Regions from separate parts of the Planococcus sp. SE5232 genome, predicted to be linked through region 2. Evidence: riboswitches for the same ligand, from Rfam matches in the RefSeq annotation. Region 2 holds a riboswitch; each other region holds the start of a gene.
What was found. A riboswitch is a leader RNA that binds a small molecule or an ion and turns the genes downstream of it on or off. The one in region 2 is predicted to bind S-adenosylmethionine.
Positions count from the first base shown of each region.

Region 1: linked by a shared signal. The riboswitch ahead of metK (methionine adenosyltransferase) and the one ahead of ACRC6Q_RS16480 (methionine ABC transporter ATP-binding protein) in region 2 are both predicted to bind S-adenosylmethionine.
Region 3: linked by a shared signal. The riboswitch ahead of mtnK (S-methyl-5-thioribose kinase) and the one ahead of ACRC6Q_RS16480 (methionine ABC transporter ATP-binding protein) in region 2 are both predicted to bind S-adenosylmethionine.

Region 1 covers NZ_JBOGCP010000006.1:101,253-105,978, forward strand. Annotated here, with positions in the region: gene ACRC6Q_RS17570 (iron-containing alcohol dehydrogenase) at 1-773, shown strand, start outside; gene metK (methionine adenosyltransferase) at 825-2,033, opposite strand; SAM riboswitch class I at 2,236-2,348, opposite strand; gene pckA (phosphoenolpyruvate carboxykinase (ATP)) at 2,791-4,380, shown strand; gene ACRC6Q_RS17585 (alpha/beta hydrolase family protein) at 4,487-4,726, opposite strand, start outside.
Region 2 covers NZ_JBOGCP010000005.1:140,578-145,303, forward strand. Annotated here, with positions in the region: gene ACRC6Q_RS16455 (acyl-CoA dehydrogenase family protein) at 1-540, shown strand, start outside; gene ACRC6Q_RS16460 (arsenate reductase family protein) at 649-1,002, shown strand; gene gcvH (glycine cleavage system protein GcvH) at 1,083-1,463, shown strand; gene ACRC6Q_RS16470 (toprim domain-containing protein) at 1,682-2,020, shown strand; gene ACRC6Q_RS16475 (thioredoxin family protein) at 2,026-2,352, shown strand; SAM riboswitch class I at 2,387-2,491, shown strand; gene ACRC6Q_RS16480 (methionine ABC transporter ATP-binding protein) at 2,579-3,604, shown strand; gene ACRC6Q_RS16485 (methionine ABC transporter permease) at 3,597-4,265, shown strand; gene ACRC6Q_RS16490 (MetQ/NlpA family ABC transporter substrate-binding protein) at 4,319-4,726, shown strand, end outside.
Region 3 covers NZ_JBOGCP010000001.1:112,229-116,954, reverse strand. Annotated here, with positions in the region: gene mtnA (S-methyl-5-thioribose-1-phosphate isomerase) at 1-1,023, opposite strand, end outside; gene mtnK (S-methyl-5-thioribose kinase) at 1,020-2,210, opposite strand; SAM riboswitch class I at 2,286-2,439, opposite strand; SAM riboswitch class I at 2,650-2,759, shown strand; gene mtnW (2,3-diketo-5-methylthiopentyl-1-phosphate enolase) at 2,834-4,048, shown strand; gene ACRC6Q_RS00485 (2-hydroxy-3-keto-5-methylthiopentenyl-1-phosphate phosphatase) at 4,054-4,719, shown strand; gene ACRC6Q_RS00480 (methylthioribulose 1-phosphate dehydratase) at 4,716-4,726, shown strand, end outside.

The DNA of each region.
Region 1 (4,726 bases), on a different contig from region 2:
TCGCTGTTCCGACGACAGCCGGAACCGGTTCGGAAGTATCGCCGATTGCGGTCATCTACAACGAAGAAAAAAGGATTAAGACGAATATCATCCACCCTTTTATCAGCGCCAATATGGCCGTGCTGGACCCGGATCTGACCCTTGGTCTGCCGCCATTCATTACGGCCTTCACCGGCTTTGACGCATTGACCCATGCCATTGAAGCTTTGATGTCGCCTACAGCAACCGGCTTTACCGATGCCTATGCGCTCCAGACCATTCGGATGTTCGAAAAGAACATCGTTGAAGCTGTACAAAACGGCAGCAATGTCAAAGCGCGCATGGAAATGCTGCAGGCCAGTACCATGGGCATCACCGCCTTCAGCTTCGCGCTGAACGCCATTCCAGTCCATAATCTGGCACATGCCTACGGGGCACTTTACCGTATACCGCACGGCCTCGCGAATGCCGTTTTCCTGCCCCATGTCATTGAAATGATTCCGGCGCTGTACTTGCCGAAAATCGATCAATTGGCGCAGGCCCTGAATCTGGATATCCGCAATAAATCTCCACAAGCTCTACTCGAGGAAGTGGTCGAGAAAATCCGCAATCTGCAGGAGCAAGTCGGTTTGCCGAAAGATTTCTCGAAATTCGAGATTCCAGAGGATTCACTGCAGACCACTATTGCCGCAGTCCAATCAGATCCGGCAGCCATGAACTTCCCATTGCCAGCTGAATTGATTGAAGCCATCGGAAAGCGTGTCGACAAACTGCAGACAAGCTCCACTTCATAAGAAAAGGACGACCGGGCATCGCTGCCCGGTCGTCCTTTTTTCTTTTCAATTTTAAATGCCGGCTTGAACGCCAGCTTGTTCTTTCAGGATAGCGGCTTTGTCTGTACGCTCCCAAGGAAGATCGACATCCGTACGGCCGAAATGTCCGTAGGCTGCAGTCTGCTTGTAGATCGGGCGGCGAAGATCAAGCATTTTGATGATTCCGGCAGGACGCAAATCGAAGTTCGCGCGTACCAAATCGTCCAATTTGTCTTCATCGACTTTGCCGGTACCGAATGTATCAAAAGCGATGGAGACGGGATGTGCCACACCAATTGCATAGGCCAATTGCACTTCGCATTTGTCTGCTAGGCCAGCCGCTACGATGTTTTTCGCTACATAACGGGCCGCATATGCTGCTGAACGGTCCACTTTTGTGGCGTCTTTACCGGAGAATGCTCCACCGCCGTGGCGAGCATAGCCACCGTAGGTATCCACGATGATTTTGCGGCCAGTCAAGCCCGCATCTCCCTGAGGTCCGCCAATTACGAAACGCCCAGTTGGGTTGATGAAGTATTTAGTATCTTCATCGATCCATTTTGCTGGAACGACTTCATTGATGACGTATTCTTTGATATTGCGTTGAATCTGCTCAAGCGTTACTTCCGGGTGATGCTGAGTAGAGATGACAATCGTATCCACGCGAAGGGGTTGATTGTTTTCATCATATTCAACAGTCACCTGCGTTTTGCCATCCGGACGCAAATACGGAAGAATTTCTTCCTTGCGTACTTCAGCCAAGCGGCGCGCCAATTTATGTGCCAATGAAATCGGCAACGGCATCAATTCTTCTGTTTCGTTGTTAGCATATCCGAACATCAACCCTTGGTCGCCTGCTCCGATATCATCCATTTCTTTATCTGTCATTTGGCCTTCACGTGATTCAAGTGCCACGTTGACTCCTGCAGCGATATCCGGTGATTGCTCATCAATTGCTGTAAGAACTGCACTTGTTTCTGAGTCGAAACCATATTTAGCGCGTGTGTATCCGATTTCTCTTACGGTTTGTCTAACGACTTTCGGGATGTCCACATAAGTGGAAGTGGTGATCTCCCCAGCTACTAAAACAAGTCCTGTCGTGACGGTCGTTTCGCACGCAACACGCGCATTTGGATCCTCGGTTAAGATAGCGTCCAAAATAGCATCTGAGATTTGGTCACAGATTTTATCCGGATGTCCTTCTGTTACTGATTCTGAAGTAAATAATCGACGGTTTTTCAAAAAATGTTCCTCCTTATATCCTGCGAGATTGCTCTCGAAATTGATACGGTACTCGTTTCCCATGTCAAGTCCGTTCCAGACAAAAGCCGGATTGAACTTCAAGCCGTTTGTGGCCTTTCACACGAGGATTAAGGGCATTCCATAAAAAAATCCCTTCACTCATTCATCATGAGGAAAGGAGAATCATCATAAGCACCTTTCACTCTTATCATCCAAGGCCTGTAAGCCTTGTTTCAGGTTTGGCACCATCACTGCAGTTGCAGCAGGTTGCCGGGTTTCATAGGGCCTGTCCCCTCCACCAGCTCGGAATAAGAGTATCCGTTCAATTTTTCATCATACGGAAATAGCACCTGGATGTCAACGTTTTTGATCAAAAAAAAACTAAAGCAGTTTATGGTAGTTAAGAATTCAGCGTTTTGTCTGGCAAAGATGACAACTCCTGCATGTGCCCGGTCATTCTCACTTTAATCGTGAAGCTATCAGGTTTATATAGTACAACTTATATAAATTCAGACCTACTGATTAACAGATTAAAAACTGTAGAAAAAATAGTGGAATCCGGACTGCAAAAGCTCTCATCCCACGTTTCCCTAAGTAATGGCTAATAGATTTTTCCCTATTATAGAAACCTGATTTAATATTTTTTGAATTCTGCAATGGATTAGTATAGACTAATAAACCTAATGTGTTATACTAATGAACGAATATACATCCTCCCCATCGCTATGGGAATAACAGAAAAGGAAGGTACATATATATGACTTCAGTGAACTTTGCAAACGATTTGAAGGATCTTTTAACTGGCCAAAATGTACATGTTCAATTATCAGTGCCACAATTAGTGGAGGCAGCAACATCCCGCGGCGAAGCGGTATTGACTCGGGAAGGCGCTGTAACAGCGGAGACTGGCAAATACACAGGCCGCTCACCGAAAGACAAATACATGGTGGAAGAAGAAAGTTCTAAAAACAAAGTCGACTGGGGCAATGTGAACCGTCCGATTTCCAGCGAAGTGTTTGAAAAACTATACGCTAAAGTCATCAAGCACTTAAAAGAAAAAGATGCGCTTTTCGTATTCAAAGGATTTGCAGGAGCAGACCACGAATCTCGTGTGCCGATCCAAACAATCAATGAATACGCGTGGCATAACCTGTTCGCCCACCAATTGTTCATCCGCCCGACGGCTGAAGAATTGAAAACGCATGATGCTGAATTCACTGTAGTCTATGCACCTACATTCAAAGCAGACCCTTCAGTGGACGGAACAGCTTCTGAAACCTTCATCATCGTGTCGATGGAACAACGCATCATTTTGATCGGGGGGACTGAATACGCTGGCGAGATGAAGAAATCCATCTTCTCAATCATGAACTACCTATTGCCTGAAAGAGGCATCCTACCGATGCACTGTTCAGCTAACGTTGGACAAGATGGCGATGTTACCTTGTTCTTCGGTTTATCCGGTACTGGCAAAACGACTTTGTCGGCTGATGGTGACCGTAAACTGATCGGTGATGACGAGCACGGCTGGTCCGATAACGGCGTCTTCAATATTGAAGGTGGCTGCTACGCAAAAACCATCAACCTGTCGCGTGAAAACGAACCACAGATCTACGACGCCATCCGTTTCGGTTCAGTTCTTGAAAACGTCGTAGTGGATCCTGACACGCGCATCCCGGATTATAATGATGATTCATTGACAGAAAACACACGCGCTGCATACCCGATGCAGGCAATCGACAATATCGTGGATCCTTCAGTTGCGGGACACCCGAAAACGATCGTCTTCCTGACAGCGGATGCTTTCGGCGTCCTGCCTCCTATCAGCAAGCTGACAAAAGAGCAGGCAATGTACCACTTCCTAAGTGGCTACACATCGAAATTGGCTGGTACGGAACGCGGCATCACGTCTCCTGAAGCAACATTCTCGACTTGCTTCGGTTCACCGTTCCTTCCACTGCATGCAACCGTGTACGCTGAAATGCTCGGCAATAAAATCGATGAGCACGGCGTTCAAGTCTTCCTTGTCAACACTGGTTGGACTGGCGGCGTATACGGAGTCGGAAGCCGCATGAAGCTTTCTTACACACGGACAATGGTTCGCGCTGCCATCAAAGGCGAATTGAATGACGTTCCGACTGAAAAAGAAGCATTCTTCGGCCTTGAGATTCCTGTAGAGGTACCGGGAGTTCCAACAGAAGTCTTGAACCCGCGCAACGCATGGGCAGATAAAGAAGCCTACGACCAAAAAGCATTAGAATTGGCACAGGAATTCCAAAAAAACTTCGAGAAATTCGGCACCGTCGCACCTGAAATCACGACACTTGGCGGCCCGCTTCAAAAATAAGCATTCGTTAAAACCCGTTCGGAGTAAAATCCGAACGGGTTTTTTGTATATGCTGATCAAACTTAATCAGCTATATTCAGCCTAATATGCTGATTTTCAGAGTTCGCTATGCTTCCTCCTGATCTCTCATCCATTTGCAGACCGCTTTGACTGCATTGCGGTTGGCTGCCGGTGGAAAGAAATGTGTATACTCCGGGAAGTACCACGTTTCGTGCCTCTGGCCATTCAGCTTCAGCGCCTCTTCCAGCAAATAAGCTTGCGCCGGATAGACGTTTTCATCTTTCAATCCATGGATGATCAGAATAGGCGCGCTGCTTTCTTCGATCCGCAGCAGTGGATTGCGTTC
Region 2 (4,726 bases):
CCAGGAACGCTTTTGCGTAAAGCGATGAAAGGCGAATTGCCATTATTGCAGCATGCACAGCAGCTTCAGGAAGAGCTATTGATGATGATGCCGGAAGAAGTCGGCACCGAAGCGTTGGCTCAAGAGAAATACCTGGTGAAAAATGCGAAGAAAATCGCATTGCTGGCAGCTGGGCTTGCCGCTCAGACTTACGGCACGAAACTGGAAGCCGAGCAGGAAGTGCTTGTTAACATCGCAGACATTGTCAGCAACGTCTTTGCAATGGAATCAGTAGTCTTGCGTACAGAAAAGGCGATTGCTGCATCAGGCGAGGAAAAAGCCAAGCAAAAACTGCTATATACGCAAATCTACTGCCAGGAAGCATTCGATCAAATCGAAAAAGATGCGAAAGAAACATTGATTGCTGCCATCGAAGGCGACAACCAGCGAATGATGCTTTCTGCGTTGCGCAAACTGACTCGTTCAACGCCTTACAACGTGATTGCGAAAAAACGCGAAGCGGCTGTCAAGCTGATCGATGTCGAAAAATACATCGTTTAATGAGTAGTGGAAAACAGGCATCCCCAGCTGTATCGGGTTTGCCTGTTTTTTTAGTCGTCGACCGAAAGCTTTCTTTTTGGTAAGCTTAGAAAAAAGGGAGGTACTAACGTGATTACTTATTATGCATACCCGAAATGCACAACTTGCCGGAAAGCAAAAAGTTGGCTGAACCAAAATGGTGTGGAATACAACGAAATACATATTGCAGAAAACCCGCCGACAAAAGAACAGTTGACGGAGATTTATGAGGCAAGCGATTTGGAATTGAAGAAGTTCTTCAATACGAGCGGCTTGGTTTACCGTTCGCTTGGACTTAAAGAAAAGCTGTCGGACATGTCCGAAGAACAGCAATTGGAGCTTCTGGCTTCAGATGGCATGCTGATCAAACGGCCGTTGGCGTGGGACGGGAAAACTGTGACACTTGGGTTTAAGGAAGCAGATTACCAAAATAGCTGGCTGTAGTAGATTTGTGTCATCTTGTATTTCACAGCCGTTTATGTCAAACTGAATTTGAATGAACTACATAATTTGGAGGGGTCAAGATGAGCACACCAGAAGAACTTCGTTATTCAAAAGAACATGAATGGGTCAAAATCGAAGATGGCAATGCGCGTATCGGAATTACTCATTTCGCACAGGCTGAATTGGGGGATATCGTTTTCGTTGAACTTCCACAAGTCGGGGATGAACTGAAAAAAGATCAGCCTTTCGGCAGCGTGGAATCCGTTAAGACGGTTTCGGAATTGTATGCACCAATCAGCGGGAAAGTTGTCGAAGTTAACTCTGAGCTTGAAGACAGCCCGGAATTCGTCAACGAGTCACCTTACGAGCAGGCTTGGATGGTGGTTATCGAAGCTCCTTCAGAAGATGAAGTCAGCGCATTGATGACAGCAGACCAATACAAAGAAATGATCAACGAGTAATCCTGGAAAGCGCCTGTATTTTGGCGCTTTTTTTTATGGGCAGCAATTCAAAAATGCTTAACCCTTAATGGATCCAAATCAGAAGGTCTGTCGATGTATAAATGAAACCAAGGGTTTTTAGGCAGCCTTTTTGTGGAATACCAAATTATAAAGGTATCTTATGTACAATAGATAGCCTCTTGTCTTTTAGGATTCTAAACTCGATGGGGTGAGTGTATATGGGAAAGGTGATCGTGGTGGAAGGGATCAGCGATAAATCGAGGATTGCACCGCTCATTGCAGAACCCGTGACGATTCTTTGCACAAATGGTACAGTTAGTGTATCGAGACTTGAAGAATTATTGCTGCCATACGAAGGTCAGGACATCATCATATTAGTGGATGCAGACTCTTCAGGAGAAAAATTGCGGAAGCTGGTCAAACGCGAGTTTCCCGAAGCCCGGCATTTCTATGTCAACAGGAGCTACAAGGAAGTCGCGAAAACCCCGCTTCGCATCCTGAAGGATGTGCTCATTTCAGCGAATGTCCAGGTCAATAAGCTATTGATAGAGGGATGAAGAAGATGAAGGAATGGACTCATAAAGAATGGATCAAAGAAAAGAATACAAAACGGATCACTGCATTTTATTTATACACGCCGATGTGCGGAACCTGCCAAGTGGCATCTAAAATGCTGTCTGTCGTCACAGAGCTGTTGCCGGATCTGCAGTTAGGCAAAGCGAACTTGAATTACGTTCAGGAAATTGCGGGTTTATATGAAGTGGAAAGCGTGCCATGCCTGCTGATTACAGAAGATGGCCAATTGAAAGAAAAAATATATGCTTTCCAATCAGTTCCTTATTTATATGACAAGTTAAAATCTGTTGACGAATATAGCCGGTCGTGGTAAATTGGATTTCTGATCAAATAATTTCATATCGAAACTCTTATTAAGAGTGGTGGAGGGAAGTGCCCTATGAAGCCCGGCAACCGTCATGAAAATGAAATGGTGCCAAATCACACGAAGCGAAAGCTTTGGAAGATGAGAGATTGGTTTTCGTGTAATATACGTTTGCCCTTCTGCTCAGTTATGCGCGGAAGGGCTTTTATTTTTAGGATTCAGGGGTGTACAACGAATGATTGAGTTAACAAAAGTGACAAAAAAGTTCGACACAGGAAAAGCGGTCCTTACGGCTGTGGACCAAGTCGATTTATCTATTGCTGATGGAGAAATATTCGGCATCATCGGATACAGTGGCGCCGGTAAAAGTACATTGATTCGTTTGTTGAATGGCTTGGAAAAACCGACATCAGGTACGGTGGAAATCAATGGCAAGGTGATTACCTCCATCAAAGGCGGGGAATTGCGGAAGGCCCGACAAAAAGTCAGCATGATTTTCCAGCATTTTAATCTGCTGTGGTCCCGGACCGTGAAAGAAAATATTGAATTTCCGCTTGAAATTGCTGGAGTGTCGAAACAACAGCGCGGAAAGCGGGTTCAGGAACTGATTGAGCTAGTCGGCTTGGCCGGGCGTGAACATGCCTATCCATCCGAACTTTCAGGTGGCCAGAAACAGCGTGTCGGCATTGCCCGTGCGCTGGCAAACGATCCAGAGGTCCTATTATGTGATGAAGCGACGTCAGCACTTGATCCGGAAACAACAGATGCCATCCTGGATTTGCTGGTGGACATCAATAAACGATTGGGATTGACGATTGTTCTAATTACGCACGAAATGCATGTCATCCGTAAGATTTGCCATCGTGTGGCGGTCATGGAAGGCGGTCGGGTTGTTGAACTTGGCGATGTCCTCAATGTCTTCCAATCACCAAAAGAGGAAATTACGAAGCGTTTTGTTGCACAGGTGACCGATTCCGGAGATTCTGAGGAAACCATCAAAAATCTGCGGGAGCTATATCCTACAGGTGAACTGGTGAAATTGGTTTTTGTCGGTGAGCAGACTGAACAACCGATTCTGACGAAACTGATCCGCAGCCATGCAGTGGAAGTCAATATTGTCCAGGGCAATATCTCGCATACCCAGCGCGGAGCATATGGAACATTGATTTTGCAGTTGAAAGGTTCTAAAGCAGAAATTGAAGAAGCACTGGCATTTCTTCGCACGGAAGATGTTCAGGCGGAGGTGATGCACAATGATTGATTCTTTATTTCCGAATGTAGATTGGGACAGCATGTGGGAAGCAACACTTGAAACGCTCTATATGACAGCATTATCGACTGTGTTTACGTTTGTAATCGGTTTAGCTCTGGGAATTATCTTGTTTTTAACGGCGCCGAAACAGTTATGGGCCAACAAAGTGGTCAATTGGCTAACAGGAGCGTTCGTCAATATATTCCGTTCGATTCCTTTTATCATCCTAATCATCCTGTTAATTCCTTTCACTTTATTCCTAATGGGCTCGATTCGGGGACCGAATGCGGCTTTGCCCGCATTGATTATCGGCTCGGCTCCGTTTTACGCTCGTATGGTACTTATTGCATTGAAGGAAATTGACAAAGGGGTCATCGAAGCGGCCCGTTCTATGGGTGCGACGACGGGCACCATCATCTGGAAAGTCCTGTTGCCGGAATCGAAGCCGGCCTTGATTTCGGGTATTACGGTAACAGCCATTGCACTCGTCGGCTATACGGCTATGGCGGGCATTATTGGCGCTGGCGGTCTTGGGACATTAGCTTTCCTGGATGGCTTCCAGCGCAGCCGTGAAGACGTTACGTTGATGGCGACGATCTTAATCCTGATCATCGTCTTCGTAATCCAATATATCGGCGATCTCGCCACTACAAAAGCAGACAAACGGTAACAGCGGATTTTTCCGTCCTATAAATAAAACACATTATAAGGGAGAGATTGAACATGAAGAAATTTGTAGTAGGAACAGCATTGACGGCTTTGGTACTTGCAGGATGCGGCAATGGCGGAGCAAGTGAAGAAGAATCCCAAACATTGCGCGTAGGGGCTTCCAACGTGCCGCACGCTGAAATTTTAGAACAGGCTCAACCGATTCTTGAAGAACAGGGAATTGAACTGGAAATTGAAACCTACCAGGATTATATCCTGCCGAATGAAGATTTGGAATCTGGCGAAATTGATGCCAACTACTTCCAACACGTTCCATATCTTGCATCACAAGTTGCGGATCATGGCTATGAGTTTGAAAACGCTGGCGGTATCCACATCGAACCAATCGGTGTCTATTCGCAGGATTATGCTTCTCTTGATGAACTTCCAGAAGGCGGAACCATCCTGATGAGCAACTCGGTA
Region 3 (4,726 bases), on a different contig from region 2:
ATCAGGGATGTTTTTTTGATAATCGGATTGAATGATGCCTTTTTCAGTGATGATTGCTGTAATGAGATGTGCCGGTGTGACATCAAATGCCGGATTAAATACTTTTGTGCCGAGTGGTGCCACCGGCTGTCCATTCATGTGGGTGATCTCTTCCGGGTTGCGCTCTTCGATCGGAATCGCAGTGCCATCTTCAATCGACAGATCGAAAGTCGATGCCGGCGCCGCTACATAAAATGGAATTTTGAATGCATTCGCCAACAAAGCCAGATTATACGTGCCGATTTTATTGGCCGTGTCGCCATTTGCAGCGATGCGGTCCGCACCGACAATAATGGCTTCCACGCCTTTCGCTCCGATGGTGTGTGCTGCCATGCTGTCGGTGATCAGCGTGACATCGACTCCCGACTGCTGCAGCTCCCATACCGTCAAACGTGCGCCTTGATAGACCGGGCGGGTTTCACAGGCGAACACTTCAAACTGCCGGCCACGCTCACTTCCCAGATGGAACGGCGCTAAAGCTGTGCCATATTTGGCGGTGGCGATCGAACCGGCGTTGCAGATCGTCATGACTTTCGTTTGCCCCTGCAGCAGTACCAGCGCATGTTCGCCGATGCTGCGGCAGGATTCTTCATCTTCCCTGTGGATCTTCACAGCTTCCGCCAACAACAGAAGCTTTGCTTGTGGCACGTTCTCCGCTTCGCTTAATTTATCTTTCAGACGGCTGAGCGCCCAACCGAGATTGACCGCAGTCGGTCTTGAGGCGTTCAAATACGCCGCGTCTTTTTCGACATATTGCTGGAAAGCTTCCAGTGAATCTGTATCGTGCCGCTGAGCCCCGATTGCCAGTCCATATGCGGCGGTGATGCCAATTGCAGGTGCTCCACGGACTTTCAATGAAAAAATAGCCTCGTACACGTCTTCCACCGTTTCAAGCGTCAAGTATTCAATACGATGCGGCAACTTCTGCTGATCCAGAATAGTCAGCTGTTGGCCGTCCCATTTGATGGATAAAGGAATGCTCATGTGTGCGCCTCCTCCAGAATTTGCAGTACATCCCCAATCGACGCTGTCTGCTGGCGCTTCAGGATTAATGCTTGTCCTGCCCGCAGCGCCTGTTTCTTAAAGTGGATTCTTTTTTCTGTATCTTCGATGCTGTCCAAGTCTTTGACATGCGCCAAGCCAATCGTCCGGCGGATCAATTCACATCCCGCAAAACCGGCTGCATCTGTCAGCACCTTCTCAAGTACGTACTCCAAATAGCCTTCTGTCTCTTTAAACGATTCGACACTCTCTGTTTTCCATAGCTCAGTGAAGCGGGAAGCGAAAACTTCCCATGTCTTTTCAATATGATCTACAATTACCTGGCGATCTCCATCCTCCCGCGTGATGGACTGGAACATGAGGTTTGCCAAGAACAAGCCGACATCGAATCCGATTGGACCGTAAAAGCCGAATTCCGGATCAATGACCTTGGTTTCCGTTTGGCTCGCAAAGATGCTGCCGGTATGAAGGTCGCCGTGCAGCAGCGCTTCCGATTCAGTCAAAAAGCTCTTCTTCAATTTCGCTACTTCCAGCTGCAGCTTACGATCGCTCCAGATCGCTTCTACCGCTGATTGGAGCTGCGGTTCGTACGCATTGGTTTCAACATCGAAAAAGGGATCTGTAAAGACGAGGTCTTCCGTGATCTTGCAGAGCTCCGGATTGGAGAATTCAGCAGCCAATCCCTTTTTCTCAAAAGGATGCAAGCCGTAATCCGATGTATGGAATAAAGTCTCCGCCAAGTATTCGCCGATATCCTGCGACAGCCTCGGGAAATTCTTTCCGTTGACCAAGCCTTCCCTTGCAATCTCCAGATGGGACAAGTCTTCCATTACCGTAATGGCCAGTTCTTCGTCCGTAGCATAGACTGCGGGTACCAATGAAGGAACGAACTCTCCGTGTTTTCTCAGGACATTGGCTTCAATGGTCGCCCGCTTCAAGGTCAGCGGCCAGCTTTCACCGATTACTTTCGCATATGGCAGCGCCTGTTTGATGATCAGCCGCTTGCCGGTTTGCGGATCTTCAATCTGAAAGACATAATTCAAGTTGCCGTCGCCAATTTCCCGGCAAGTCAATCGGGCATCGCCATCGAATGGGTGGACAACCTTCGCCAATGCGATCGCCGTCGATTCAGTTAATGCTTTATAAGTGGTTGGAACAGTAAGAGTCATCATTTATCTTCCTTTCTTCTGCAATATAAAAAGCCTCTTTCAAAAAGAAAGAGGCCAGAATAAGAGATTCCATGCCTCTTATCTTTCAGAAATTAAATTTCTGATGGAATTAGCACCGTGCCTTACAGGAAATTCATCCTGGCGCCAAAGCGCCCCGTCTCACAACGGTATTACGGTCGGTTGCTGGGCGTCATCGGGCCAAAATCCCTCTGCCAGCTCTTGATAAGAGTACTACGTGTATTACTATTAAGTTTATGAAGAGAATCCTATCACGATTCAGAATTGACTGTCAACGGATTTTTCAAATAAAAACAGTTTTTTGATAACAGAGTTGACAGACTTCTGCGCACATGAAATAATCAGAATTACTTTACTGTATTAAATCGACTTACTTATTTTGGATTGAACCTATAAAATTGTTTTACCCAATTTCATATCTTTCTTATTCAGAGCAGGTGGAGGGACAAGCCCTACGATACCCGGCAACCGGTCCAATGGTGGACACGGTGCTAATTCTTGCAGCCAGAACCGATGGCTGAGAAATAAGAAGTTGTTAACGCCCTTAACCTCTTCTTATTTGAAGAGGTTTTTTATTTTTAAAATTGCATGGGAGTGTGGAATAGATGAGCGTATTGACTGCTACTTATCAAGTATATGGAAAGCCCGGTTCCTTCGAAAAAAAAGCGGAAGGCATCGCTTTGGGTCTGACAATCGGCTCCTGGACAGACTTGCCGCTGCTTGAACAGGCACAACTGAAACACCATAAGGGACATGTTGTCTCCATCGAAGAATTCGCAGAAGACAGCCATCCATTGAAGCCGGAGCTGATAAAGGCAGAACTCGAGATTGCCTACCCGAGCATCAATTTTTCAGCCGACTTGCCTGCCATCCTGACCACGGTTTTCGGCAAACTATCCCTGGATGGTGAAGTGAAGCTACTGGATTTGGATTTCAGCCATGATTTGCTCAGCCACTTTCCCGGCCCGCGCTTCGGCATAGAAGAAATTCGCAATACACTTGGCGTAGCCGGAAGGCCGCTTCTGATGAGCATATTCAAAGGCGTCATCGGCCGCGATCTGGATTTTCTGTCTGCTCAATTGCGCGAGCAGGCTTTAGGCGGCGTAGACCTTGTCAAAGACGACGAAATTTTGTTCGACAATCCGCTGACTCCATTCGAAAGCCGCATCATAACGGGTAAAAGAGTACTGGAGAATGTCTACGAAGAAACGGGCCATCGTACCTATTATGCGGTGAACCTATCGGGCAGAACTTCCGACCTGAGAGGGAAGGCAAGAAAAGCACGAGAGCTGGGAGCGGATGCCTTATTGTTCAACGTCCACGCATACGGTCTCGATGTGCTGCAGGAATTGGCGGAAGATGATGAGATCGGTTTGCCGTTGATGGCGCATCCTGCATTCAGTGGTGCCTTCACTTCATCCGCATTTTATGGCCTAGCTGCGCCGCTCGCACTCGGGAAACTGATCCGCTATGCCGGTGCAGACTTCTCCCTCTTTCCTTCTCCTTACGGCAGTGTTGCCTTGGAGAAAACAGCTGCTCTTGCACTCGGCAAGGAACTGACCAGGGATAGCCCATTGAAACGAAGCTTCCCGGTACCTTCTGCCGGAATCCATCCAGGGCTTGTGCCTTTACTGTTGGCTGATTACGAGATTGATAGTGTCATCAATGCCGGCGGTGGAATTCATGGACATCCGGCTGGCGCAGCTGGAGGCGGCCGTGCCTTCAGACAGGCAATAGATGCGGTGCTTCAGGGAGAATCCTTACAGGATGCCGCTGGACAACACGAAGAACTACAAACGGCTCTTGAGCTATGGGGGTGAACAGATTGAACAAACCGATTATTTTTTGCGATTTTGATGGTACTGTAACGGCCAATGATAACATCATCGCTATTATGAAACAGTTTGATCCAACGGGCTGGGAACCAGTCAAAGACCGAATTCTTGACCAATCCATCTCGATACGTGAAGGTGTGGCGAAAATGTTTTCCCTGCTCCCTGTTTCGGCAAAAGATGAAATTATTTCATATGTTCTGGAACAGGCTGAAATACGGGAAGGTTTCAGCGACTTTGTCGCTTATACGAAAAAACAGGAGTTGCCTTTATACATTGTCAGTGGTGGAATCGACTTTTTCGTCTATCCGCTCCTTGAACCTTTTGGACCTTTTGACGGCATCTATTGCAACGGTGCCGACTTTTCAGAAGATGTCATCAAACTGGAATTCCCGCATGGCTGCGATGAAAAATGCAGCAGCCAGGGCTGCGGATGCTGTAAGCCATCTGTCATTCGGGACCTTTTGGATACCGGCACGAAAAGTATCGTCATTGGTGATTCCATCAGTGACTGGGAAGCCGCCAAAGAAGCCGATTTCGTCATCGCCAGGGATTTATTGGCTGAGAAATGCCAAGAAGCTGACATCGCCTACGAACCGTTTGAAACGTTCCACGAAGTCATTGCGATCGTCGATGACTATATAGGAGTGAAGTCATGACAGCATG